DNA from 4 places in the Cellulomonas sp. KU4C genome. Region 1 is predicted to be linked to each of the others. Evidence: predicted binding sites of a transcription regulator. Region 1 holds the regulator's gene; each other region holds the start of a gene.
What was found. The regulator HrcA, encoded in region 1, represses chaperone genes, less so after heat shock. The targets are predictions, from matches to a motif close to TTNGCACTCGNNNNNNNCGAGTGCNAA.

Region 2: a site for HrcA is predicted at 1,412-1,438, ahead of groES (co-chaperone GroES). Genes of this name have one in related genera too.
Region 3: a site for HrcA is predicted at 1,284-1,310, ahead of groL (chaperonin GroEL). Genes of this name have one in related genera too.
Region 4: a site for HrcA is predicted at 1,344-1,370, ahead of AC1VL8_RS04710 (Hsp20/alpha crystallin family protein). Genes of this name have one in related genera too.

Annotation. Positions count from the first base shown of each region.
Region 1 covers NZ_CP200322.1:3,667,694-3,669,889, reverse strand. Annotated here, with positions in the region: gene AC1VL8_RS17450 (MFS transporter) at 1-679, shown strand, start outside; gene hrcA (heat-inducible transcriptional repressor HrcA) at 762-1,796, shown strand; gene dnaJ (molecular chaperone DnaJ) at 1,886-2,196, shown strand, end outside.
Region 2 covers NZ_CP200322.1:1,925,067-1,927,262, reverse strand. Annotated here, with positions in the region: gene AC1VL8_RS09235 (WhiB family transcriptional regulator) at 274-576, shown strand; gene groES (co-chaperone GroES) at 972-1,268, opposite strand; gene AC1VL8_RS09225 (class I SAM-dependent methyltransferase) at 1,515-2,196, shown strand, end outside.
Region 3 covers NZ_CP200322.1:1,537,044-1,539,239, reverse strand. Annotated here, with positions in the region: gene groL (chaperonin GroEL) at 1-1,121, opposite strand, end outside; gene AC1VL8_RS07320 (helix-turn-helix transcriptional regulator) at 1,351-2,196, opposite strand, start outside.
Region 4 covers NZ_CP200322.1:996,434-998,629, forward strand. Annotated here, with positions in the region: partial or broken gene metE (5-methyltetrahydropteroyltriglutamate--homocysteine S-methyltransferase) at 1-709, shown strand, start outside; gene AC1VL8_RS04710 (Hsp20/alpha crystallin family protein) at 795-1,247, opposite strand; gene AC1VL8_RS04715 ((deoxy)nucleoside triphosphate pyrophosphohydrolase) at 1,411-1,827, opposite strand; gene AC1VL8_RS04720 (YeiH family protein) at 1,877-2,196, opposite strand, start outside.

The sequences.
Region 1 (2,196 bases):
GCGGCGCACGGGCGCGGCGGTGCTCGACCCGCGGGTGCTGCGCGAGCCCGCGTTCCGCAACGGCGCCCTGCTGGGCATGGCGTACTTCGCGGGGTTCACGGCGGTGTTCCTCGTGGTGACGCTGTACCTGCAGCAGATCGCCGGGTACACGCCGTTGCAGGCCGGGCTGGTCGGGATGCCGTTCGCCATCGCGTCGGCCGTCGCGGCGCAGCAGTCCGGCCGGCTGGTCGCCGAGCGCGGGCGGGGCGTCGTGGTCGTCGGCCTGGTCCTGGTGCTGCTCGGCCTGATCGGCTCGGACCTGGTGATCCGGCTGGTCGACCCGCCCGCGGTGGCGTTCGCGCTCGCGGCGACCCAGATGGTCGCCGGGGCCGGCAGCGGGCTCGTCATCGCGCCGAACCAGACGCTCACGCTCGCCCGGGTGCCGGTCGACCGGGCCGGTGTCGCCGGGAGCATGCTCCAGGTCGGGCAGCGGGTCGGGTCGGCGCTCGGTGTCGCGGTCGCGCTGTCCACCTACTACGCCGCGCTGGCCGCGGGCGTCGAGGGCGGGGTGGCCGCCGGGCGCGCCCTGCTGCTGACGGTCGCGCTGGTGGCGGTCGCGCTCGTTGTGGGCGTCGTGGACCTCCGGGAGCGGCACCGGGACGTGACGCACGACGCCGTGCCCGCGGCCGGGCGGGGCTGAGCACCCGCCCGCGCGGACGCGTAGAATTGGCACTCGTGCCGGGCGAGTGCTACCGGTGTCGTGCGAGGCTGGGGAGGTGACCGTGAGCGAGGACCGCAGGCTGGACGTGCTGCGCGCCATCGTCGAGGACTACGTCGCCACGCGGGAGCCCGTGGGCTCCCGGGCGCTGGTGGAGCGGCACTCCCTCGGGGTGTCGCCCGCGACCATCCGCAACGACATGGCCGCGCTCGAGGAGTCCGGCTACATCGTGCAGCCGCACACCTCCGCGGGCCGGGTGCCGACGGACAAGGGCTACCGGCTGTTCGTCGACCGGCTCGCGACCGTCAAGCCGCTGTCCGCCCCCGAGCGCCGCGCCATCGAGACGTTCATGGAGGACGCGGTCGACCTGGACGACGTGGTCGACCGCTCCGTGCGGCTCATCGCGCAGCTCACCCACCAGGTCGCCGTCGTGCAGTACCCGTCGCTGCGCCGCACCGCGCTGCGGCACGTGGAGCTCGTGCCCGTCGGTGCGCAGCACCTGCTGGTGGTCATCATCACCGACCACGGGCGCGTCGAGCAGCGCACCCTCGAGCTCGCGACCCCGCTGGACCTCGAGGTGGTCGCCCGGCTGCGGACGCGCCTGAACGTCGCGGCGGCCGGCCGGCGGCTCGCCGAGCTCGGCACCGCGCTGCGCGACCTCGCGGACGACTTCCCGCCCGCCGAGGGCGCGCTGGTGCACGCCGTCGTCGGCGTCGTCGAGGACACGCTGGCCCGGGAGAGCGAGGAGCGCGTCGTGCTCGCGGGCACCGCGAACCTGGTGCGCGGCGGCGGTCCCGAGTTCGCGCGGCACGTCAGCCCCGTGCTCGAGGCGCTGGAGGAGCAGGTCGTCCTGCTCCGGCTGCTGACCGAGATGGCGGAGGACGAGGCGACGGTCTCGGTCCGCATCGGGCGCGAGACCCAGCACGAGGGCCTGGTGGAGACGAGCTTCGTCACCACCGGCTACGGCGGGGACGAGGGCGGCGCGGGCACGGCGGTCGCCCGGATCGGGTCCGTCGGCCCGCTGCGGATGGACTACCCCGGGACGATCGCGACGGTCCGCGCCGTCGCCCGGTACCTGTCCCGGATCCTCGCCGGGTGAGCGCCCGGCCCCTCGCCGCGCCCGTGGCGCCGGCACCCCCGATGACCCGCGTCGACGCGCGCGACCGACCCGTACAGGAAGTGTGACGAGTGAGCGACTACTACGAGGTCCTCGGCGTGGACCGCGAGGCCACGCCCGAGCAGATCAAGAAGGCGTACCGCCGGCTGGCCCGCGAGCTGCACCCGGACGTCGCGGGCGCCGAGGCGGGCTCGGAGGACAGGTTCAAGGACGTGTCCCGCGCGTACGAGGTGCTGTCCAACCCCGAGAAGCGCCGGATGTACGACATGGGCGCCGACCCGTCGTCGCCGAACGGCGGCGGGATGGGCGGTGGCTTCGGCTTCCAGGACATCTTCGAGACGTTCTTCGGCGCCGCGGCCGGCGCGGGCGCCCAGCGCGGCCC
Region 2 (2,196 bases), 1.7 Mb from region 1:
CGACCCGGGCCGGATCGCGTCAGCCCTGGTCGCGAGGCAGGACCACGCCCGACCCGATCTGCCCGAATCGCTCCACAGGCGTGAACAACCCTGTGCACAACCGCGCCAGAACTCGGTCACGACACGGTCTTGAACAACTGCTGGCGCGGTTGTACTGTCCTCATCAGCAGGGTTCACCGGCTCACCAGGGACTTCGGTCCCGAGTCGCAGCCGGACCCGCACCGAGCACGAGGTACTGACGGCTGACGCCGCCGCACAGATGGAGGACACACCATGGCTGAGATCTCTCGCCTTCCGGGACCCGTCATGGAGCTCTGGGAGTGGCAGTACGAGGGCGCGTGCCGCGACGCCGACCAGGACCTGTTCTTCCACCCCGAGGGCGAGCGCGGCGCGGCCCGCCGCCGTCGGGCCGAGGCCGCCAAGGCGATCTGCGCCGGCTGCCCCGTCATCAACGAGTGCCGCGAGCAGTCGCTCGCCGTCCGCGAGCCGTACGGCGTCTGGGGCGGCCTGTCCGAGGACGAGCGCGCCGCCACCCTGGCCAGCCGCGCCGGCCGCACCCGCGCCGAGGTCGGCTGACCCCACCCGCTTCGCGACGGCCCGCGGTGGGATACCGCCGGCCGTCGCGGACACCCGCAGCCGCGCGCGAGCGCGGCTGACCACGTGGCGACCCCCACGGGCGGTGCGACACCGCCGGCGGTCGCCGTCCACGACGACGAGGCCCCCTCCGCGTGCGGAGGGGGCCTCGTCGTGCGCGCGCACGTCCGCGGCGGCCCGACGGGGCGCCGAGACAGGACCGCCGCGCCGAGACAGGTCCCCGGGCGGACCTGTCTCGGCCAGCCGGTCCTACCTCGGCGTCGCGCCGCACCCCCGCGCGGCGGCCCGGCCGGGCGCACCCGGACGCGACGAGGCCCCCGCCGCCGGAGCGGTGGGGGCCTCGTCGGGCGTCGCCGGCCCTCAGGCCGGCGGGGGCGTCACTTGGTGACGACCGCCAGGATGTCGCGGGCGGAGAGGATGAGGTACTCCTCGCCGTCGTACTTGACCTCGGTGCCGCCGTACTTGCTGTAGATGACCTTGTCACCCACGGCCACGTCCAGCGGGACGCGGTTGCCGTTGTCGTCGATGCGACCCGGGCCCACCGCCAGGACCTCGCCCTCCTGGGGCTTCTCCTTGGCGCTGTCCGGGATGACCAGACCGGAAGCCGTCGTCTGCTCCGCCTCGAGCGTCTTGACGACGATGCGGTCCTCGAGCGGCTTGATGGAGACCGACACAGCGGACCTCCCCTTCGCGTGTGAGTGCTGCCTGATGTCCTTGTCGCCCCGTGTCCACGGCCGACCGTCGTCGCGGGTGCCGGCAGCCGTGCGGTGCGCGGGCACGCCCCGGAGGGAGTGCCCACCAGCACTCTAGGAACCGGTTAGCACTCGGTCAAGGCGAGTGCCAGAAACGTGTCGGTCACGGACGCCCGCCGGCGGGGCCGCGCGGGGCGCTCCGGGCACCCGGCGTGCGAGGATCGCCCGATGGACGCGTCCGGCCTCGCGAAGCTGCTCAGCCCCGAGGGGTGGGCCCTGCTGTCCGCCCTGCCGCCCTACGACGAGCAGCGGGCGATGGCGTTGTCCGAGAAGCTGCGCAAGGAGGGCTTCGATGCCGACCTGGTCGCCGCCGCGCTCACCCAGTCCCGGCTGCGGGCGCGGGCGCACGACAAGCTCGGCGAGTTCGCCGACGCGATGCTGTTCACCCCCGCCGGGCTGGAGCAGGCGACCCGGCTCGTCGTCGCCGCCCAGCACGCGCGCCGCTACCGCTCGGCCGGGCTGCAGCACGTGGCCGACCTCACGTCCGGGATCGGCGCCGACGCGATGGCCTTCGCCGCGATGGGGCTGCGGGTCCTCGCGGTCGACGCCGACGAGACGACGGCCGCGCTGGCGACCGTGAACCTGCGGGCGTTCCCCGAGGCGGTCGTGCGGCACGGCGACGGTCTCGCGCTCGACCTGGCCGCGGAGGGCGTCGACGGCGTCTACGCCGACCCGGCCCGGCGGACGACCGGCGGCAGCCGCGTGCACGACCCCGCCGCGTACTCGCCGCCGCTGGACGCGGTGCTGGCCGTGCGCGAGCGCGTGCCCGCCCTGGGGCTCAAGCTCGGCCCGGGCGTCCCGCACTCCGCGCTGCCCGACGACGCGGAGGCCCAGTGGGTCTCGGTCGACG
Region 3 (2,196 bases), 2.1 Mb from region 1:
ACGCCGCCGGCCAGCTTCGCGAGGCGCTCCTGGAGCTTCTCGCGGTCGTAGTCCGAGTCGGAGTTCTCGATCTCGGCGCGGATCTGGTTGACGCGGCCCTGGATCTGGGCGGCGTCGCCGGAGCCCTCGACGATGGTGGTCTCGTCCTTGGTGACGACGATCTTGCGCGCCTGGCCGAGGACCTCGAGGCCCACGGTGTCGAGCTTGAGGCCGACGGTCTCGGACACGACCTGGCCACCGGTGAGGATCGCCATGTCCTGCAGCATCGCCTTGCGGCGGTCGCCGAAGCCCGGGGCCTTGACGGAGACGGACTTGAACGTGCCGCGGATCTTGTTGACGACGAGCGTGGCCAGGGCCTCGCCCTCGACGTCCTCGGCGACGATGAACAGCGGCTTGCCGGACTGGATGACCTTCTCCAGCAGCGGCAGCAGGTCCTTGACGTTCGAGATCTTCGACTCGACGAGCAGCACGTAGGCGTCCTCGAGGACGGCCTCCTGGCGCTCCGGGTCGGTCACGAAGTACGCCGACAGGAAGCCCTTGTCGAAGCGCATGCCCTCTGTGAGCTGCAGCTCCAGGCCGAGGGCGTTGGACTCCTCGACCGTGATGACGCCCTCCTTGCCGACCTTGTCCAGCGCCTCGGCGATGAGCTCGCCGATCGCGGTGTCGCCGGCGGAGATCGACGCGGTGGCGGCGATCTGCTCCTTGGTCTCGATCTCCTTCGCCTGCTCGAGCAGGGCGGCGGTGACGGCCTCGACGGCCTTCTCGATGCCGCGCTTGAGGGCGATGGGGTTGGCGCCGGCGGCGACGTTGCGCAGACCCTCGCGCACGAGCGCCTGGGCGAGCACGGTGGCGGTGGTGGTGCCGTCACCCGCGACGTCGTCCGTCTTCTTGGCGACCTCCTTGACGAGCTCCGCGCCGATCTTCTCGAAGGGGTCCTCGAGGTCGATCTCCTTGGCGATGGAGACGCCGTCGTTGGTGATCGTGGGGGCGCCCCACTTCTTGTCCAGCACGACGTTGCGGCCCTTGGGGCCCAGGGTGACCTTGACGGTGTCGGCGAGGACGTTGAGTCCGCGCTCGATGCCGCGACGGGCCTCCTCGTTGAAGGCAATGATCTTGGCCATGGGGCTATCGATCCTTCACTGTGGCTCGTGGTTCGGCCGGACGGTGCCCGCGACGGACGGCCACGCCGCTGCGACGGTCATGTCCCGTCGTGCGGCGGACCTCACCGGGTCGGCCTCGCTTCTCATTCTGTCACTCTCGACCCGAGAGTGCTAAGCACATGGTTAGCACTCGGACCTGCCGAGTGCAAGGCCGCTCAGCCCTCGGCGGACAGACCACGGGCCGGCGCGCCTACACCTCGGTCCAGCGGTCGAGGTCGCCGCGGCCGCTGAACCCGAGCTTGCGCAGCACGCTGCTCATGTGGTTCTCGACGGTCCGCACGCTGAGCACGAGCTGGTCGGCGATCTGCCGGTTCGTGAGCCCCGCGCGGGCCAGGACCGCGACCTCCCGCTCCCGGTCCGAGAGCACCTGCACCCGCATCGCCAGCGAGCCGCCCGCCTCCCGCGCCGTCCGCGCCGGTCGCCCCGCCGCCGGGGGCTCCGCGGCGACGGCGGCCGGGGGTGCGCTGGCGCGCGCGGCGTCGACCAGGGCGACGGCCGTGCGCGTCAACCCGGACGGGATCCAGGGGCGCCCCGCGGCCAGGGCCGCGCCCACCGCGGGCGCGTCGCCGGCGGCGATCGCCTCGTGCAGCCGCAGGTGCGGTGCGAGCAGCGGCAGCGGCGTGCGCGCGAAGGCGGCCTGGACGGTCGCCAGCTGCCCGGTCGACATCGGCAGGGCCGACAGCAACCAGCAGAGCAGCGCCGGCTGCATCAGGCCGCGCTCGGCGTACCGGGACCCGCGCTCCCACATCTCCTCGGCGGCGTCCTCGTCGTGGTCCTGCGCGACCTCCAGGGCGGCGTGCGCGAGGACCCGCAGCGACCGGACGAGGGGCCGGCGGCTGCGCGGCGCGGCGTCCAGCTCCGCCAGGAGGATGCGTGCGACCGGCAGGGCACCGGCCCGCCCCTGCAGGGCGGCTCCGAGGACCAGCGCCCGGCGGTAGAAGGCGCTCTCGAGCGGACCGGCGGGGCCGAGCCGCAGCGCCGTGCTGATGACGCGCCACGCGGCCTGGGGCTGGCCCGCGAACAGCAGCACCTGCGC
Region 4 (2,196 bases), 2.7 Mb from region 1:
CGACGTGTCCCGCCCGGCGCCGATCACCGTGCCGTGGACCACCTACACCCAGTCGCTCACCCCGAAGCCGGTCAAGGGCATGCTCACCGGCCCGGTGACGATCCTCGCCTGGTCGTTCGTCCGCGACGACCAGCCGCTGGCCGACACCGCCAACCAGGTCGCCCTGGCACTGCGCGACGAGATCGCCGACCTGGAGGCCGCGGGCACCGCGATCGTGCAGGTCGACGAGCCCGCCCTGCGCGAGCTGCTGCCGCTGCGCGCCGACGACCACGCCGCGTACCTCGACTGGTCGGTGGCGTCGTTCCGGCTCGCGACCGCGGGGGTGCGCCCGGACACGCAGATCCACACGCACCTGTGCTACTCGGAGTTCGGCGAGATCTTCGCGGCGATCGACGGCCTGGACGCCGACGTGACGTCCATCGAGGCAGCCCGGTCGAAGATGGAGATCCTGGCCGACATCGCCAGCGAGGGCTACCCGCGCGGCATCGGCCCCGGCGTCTACGACATCCACTCCCCGCGGGTGCCGTCCGAGGCCGAGGTGACCGAGCTGCTGGCGGCGGCGGTGCGCGTGGTCGACCCCGCCCAGCTGTGGGTCAACCCCGACTGCGGTCTCAAGACCCGGCGCTACGCCGAGGTCACCCCGTCGCTGGAGCACGTGCTGGCGGCGACGCGCACGGTCCGCGCGTCGCTGGCGGTGCCGACCGCCTGACCCGGTCCCGCCGACGCGCCGCGGCCCCGGTCCCCCGTCGTGGGGGCCGGGGCCGCGGTCGGTGGGCCGACAGGTCGGTCGGCCGTCAGCCGGCCGCGTGCTGCGGGGTCTCGCTGCCGGCCTCGATGGTCGTCTGCGCGGATCCGGTCGCGACCTCGATGCGGCGCGGCCGGGCCTCCTCCGCGACGGGGATCGTCAGCGTGAGGACGCCGTCCGCGTAGGACGCCGAGATCGCGTCGAGGTCCAGGCCCCGGCCGACGGTGAGCTGCCGCGCGTAGGTCCCGACCGGGCGCTCCTTGGCCAGCCACTGCACGCCGTCCTCGGTGCGCGCGGTCCGCTGCGCCCGGATCGTCAGGGTGCGGTCGTCCACGCTCACGTCGATCGAGCCCGGGTCGGCACCCGGCAGGTCGACGTGCAGGACGTAGTGGTCGCCGGCGCGGTACAGGTCCATCGGCATCGAGGCCGACGCGCGCTGCGCACCGAGCACCTGCCCCATCAGGCGGTCCATCTCCTGGAACGGGTCGAATCGCGTAGCCACAGCCCGTCACCTCCCTCACGAGCGTGGTCCCGGGCGGTCCGGGACCGGGTACTCCCCCGGCGCCTGGTCGCACCGGAAGGGGCTACGCGACCTGTTCTAGCACTCGAGGGTGCCGAGTGCGAGATCGAGCGGCCGTCTGTTCGCTGAGAGATGAACGCCCTGGTCAGGACCGGTGCGTGGCGGCCAGGGCCTCGACGATCCGCACGTCCGCGTCCAGCCAGGGCACCGTGAGCCACCGGCCCGCCGGCAGCCAGCGCAGCGCGTCGTGCTCGACCAGGGGCTCCGGCTCCCCCGCCACGAGCTCCGCGCGCCACAGCCGCATCGTGTACGTCGGCGTGAGACGCCAGCAGCCGTCGTCGGGCCCGACCAGCTCGTCGCCGAGACCGACCTCGACGCCCAGCTCCTCGCGCAGCTCGCGGTGCAGCGCGTCCTGCGGGTCCTCGCCCGGCTCGACCTTCCCGCCCGGGAACTCCCACCGGCCGGCCAGGCTCGCCGGCGACCGGCGGCGCGCGGCCAGCAGCGTCCGGGGCGCGTCGAGGTCGTCGACGATCGCGGCGGCCACGACGAGCACGGGAATCATGCGCGCAGTCTGCCAGCGGCGCCGGGTCAGGTGGCGAGCACCGGGCCCGTCAGGTGGCGAGCACCAGGCCCGTCAGGCTGACGCCGGCGGCCACCGCGGTCGCGATGCCGCCGAGGAGGACCGGTCGACCCCCGGTGCGCACGAGCCGGCCGACCCGGATCTGGGTGCCGAGCGCCACCATCGCCGCGCCGAGCGCGAGCGTCGTCACCGGCTTCACCGCCGGGAGGACGGCGTCGGGCACCAGGCCGGCGGACCGCACGAGCACGGCGACCAGGAACCCGACCACGAACAGCGGGACCAGCGGGCCACCACGACGCGCGGGCGCCTGCTCCGGGACGGCCGCGTCCGCCCGGGCGGTACGGCGCCGCC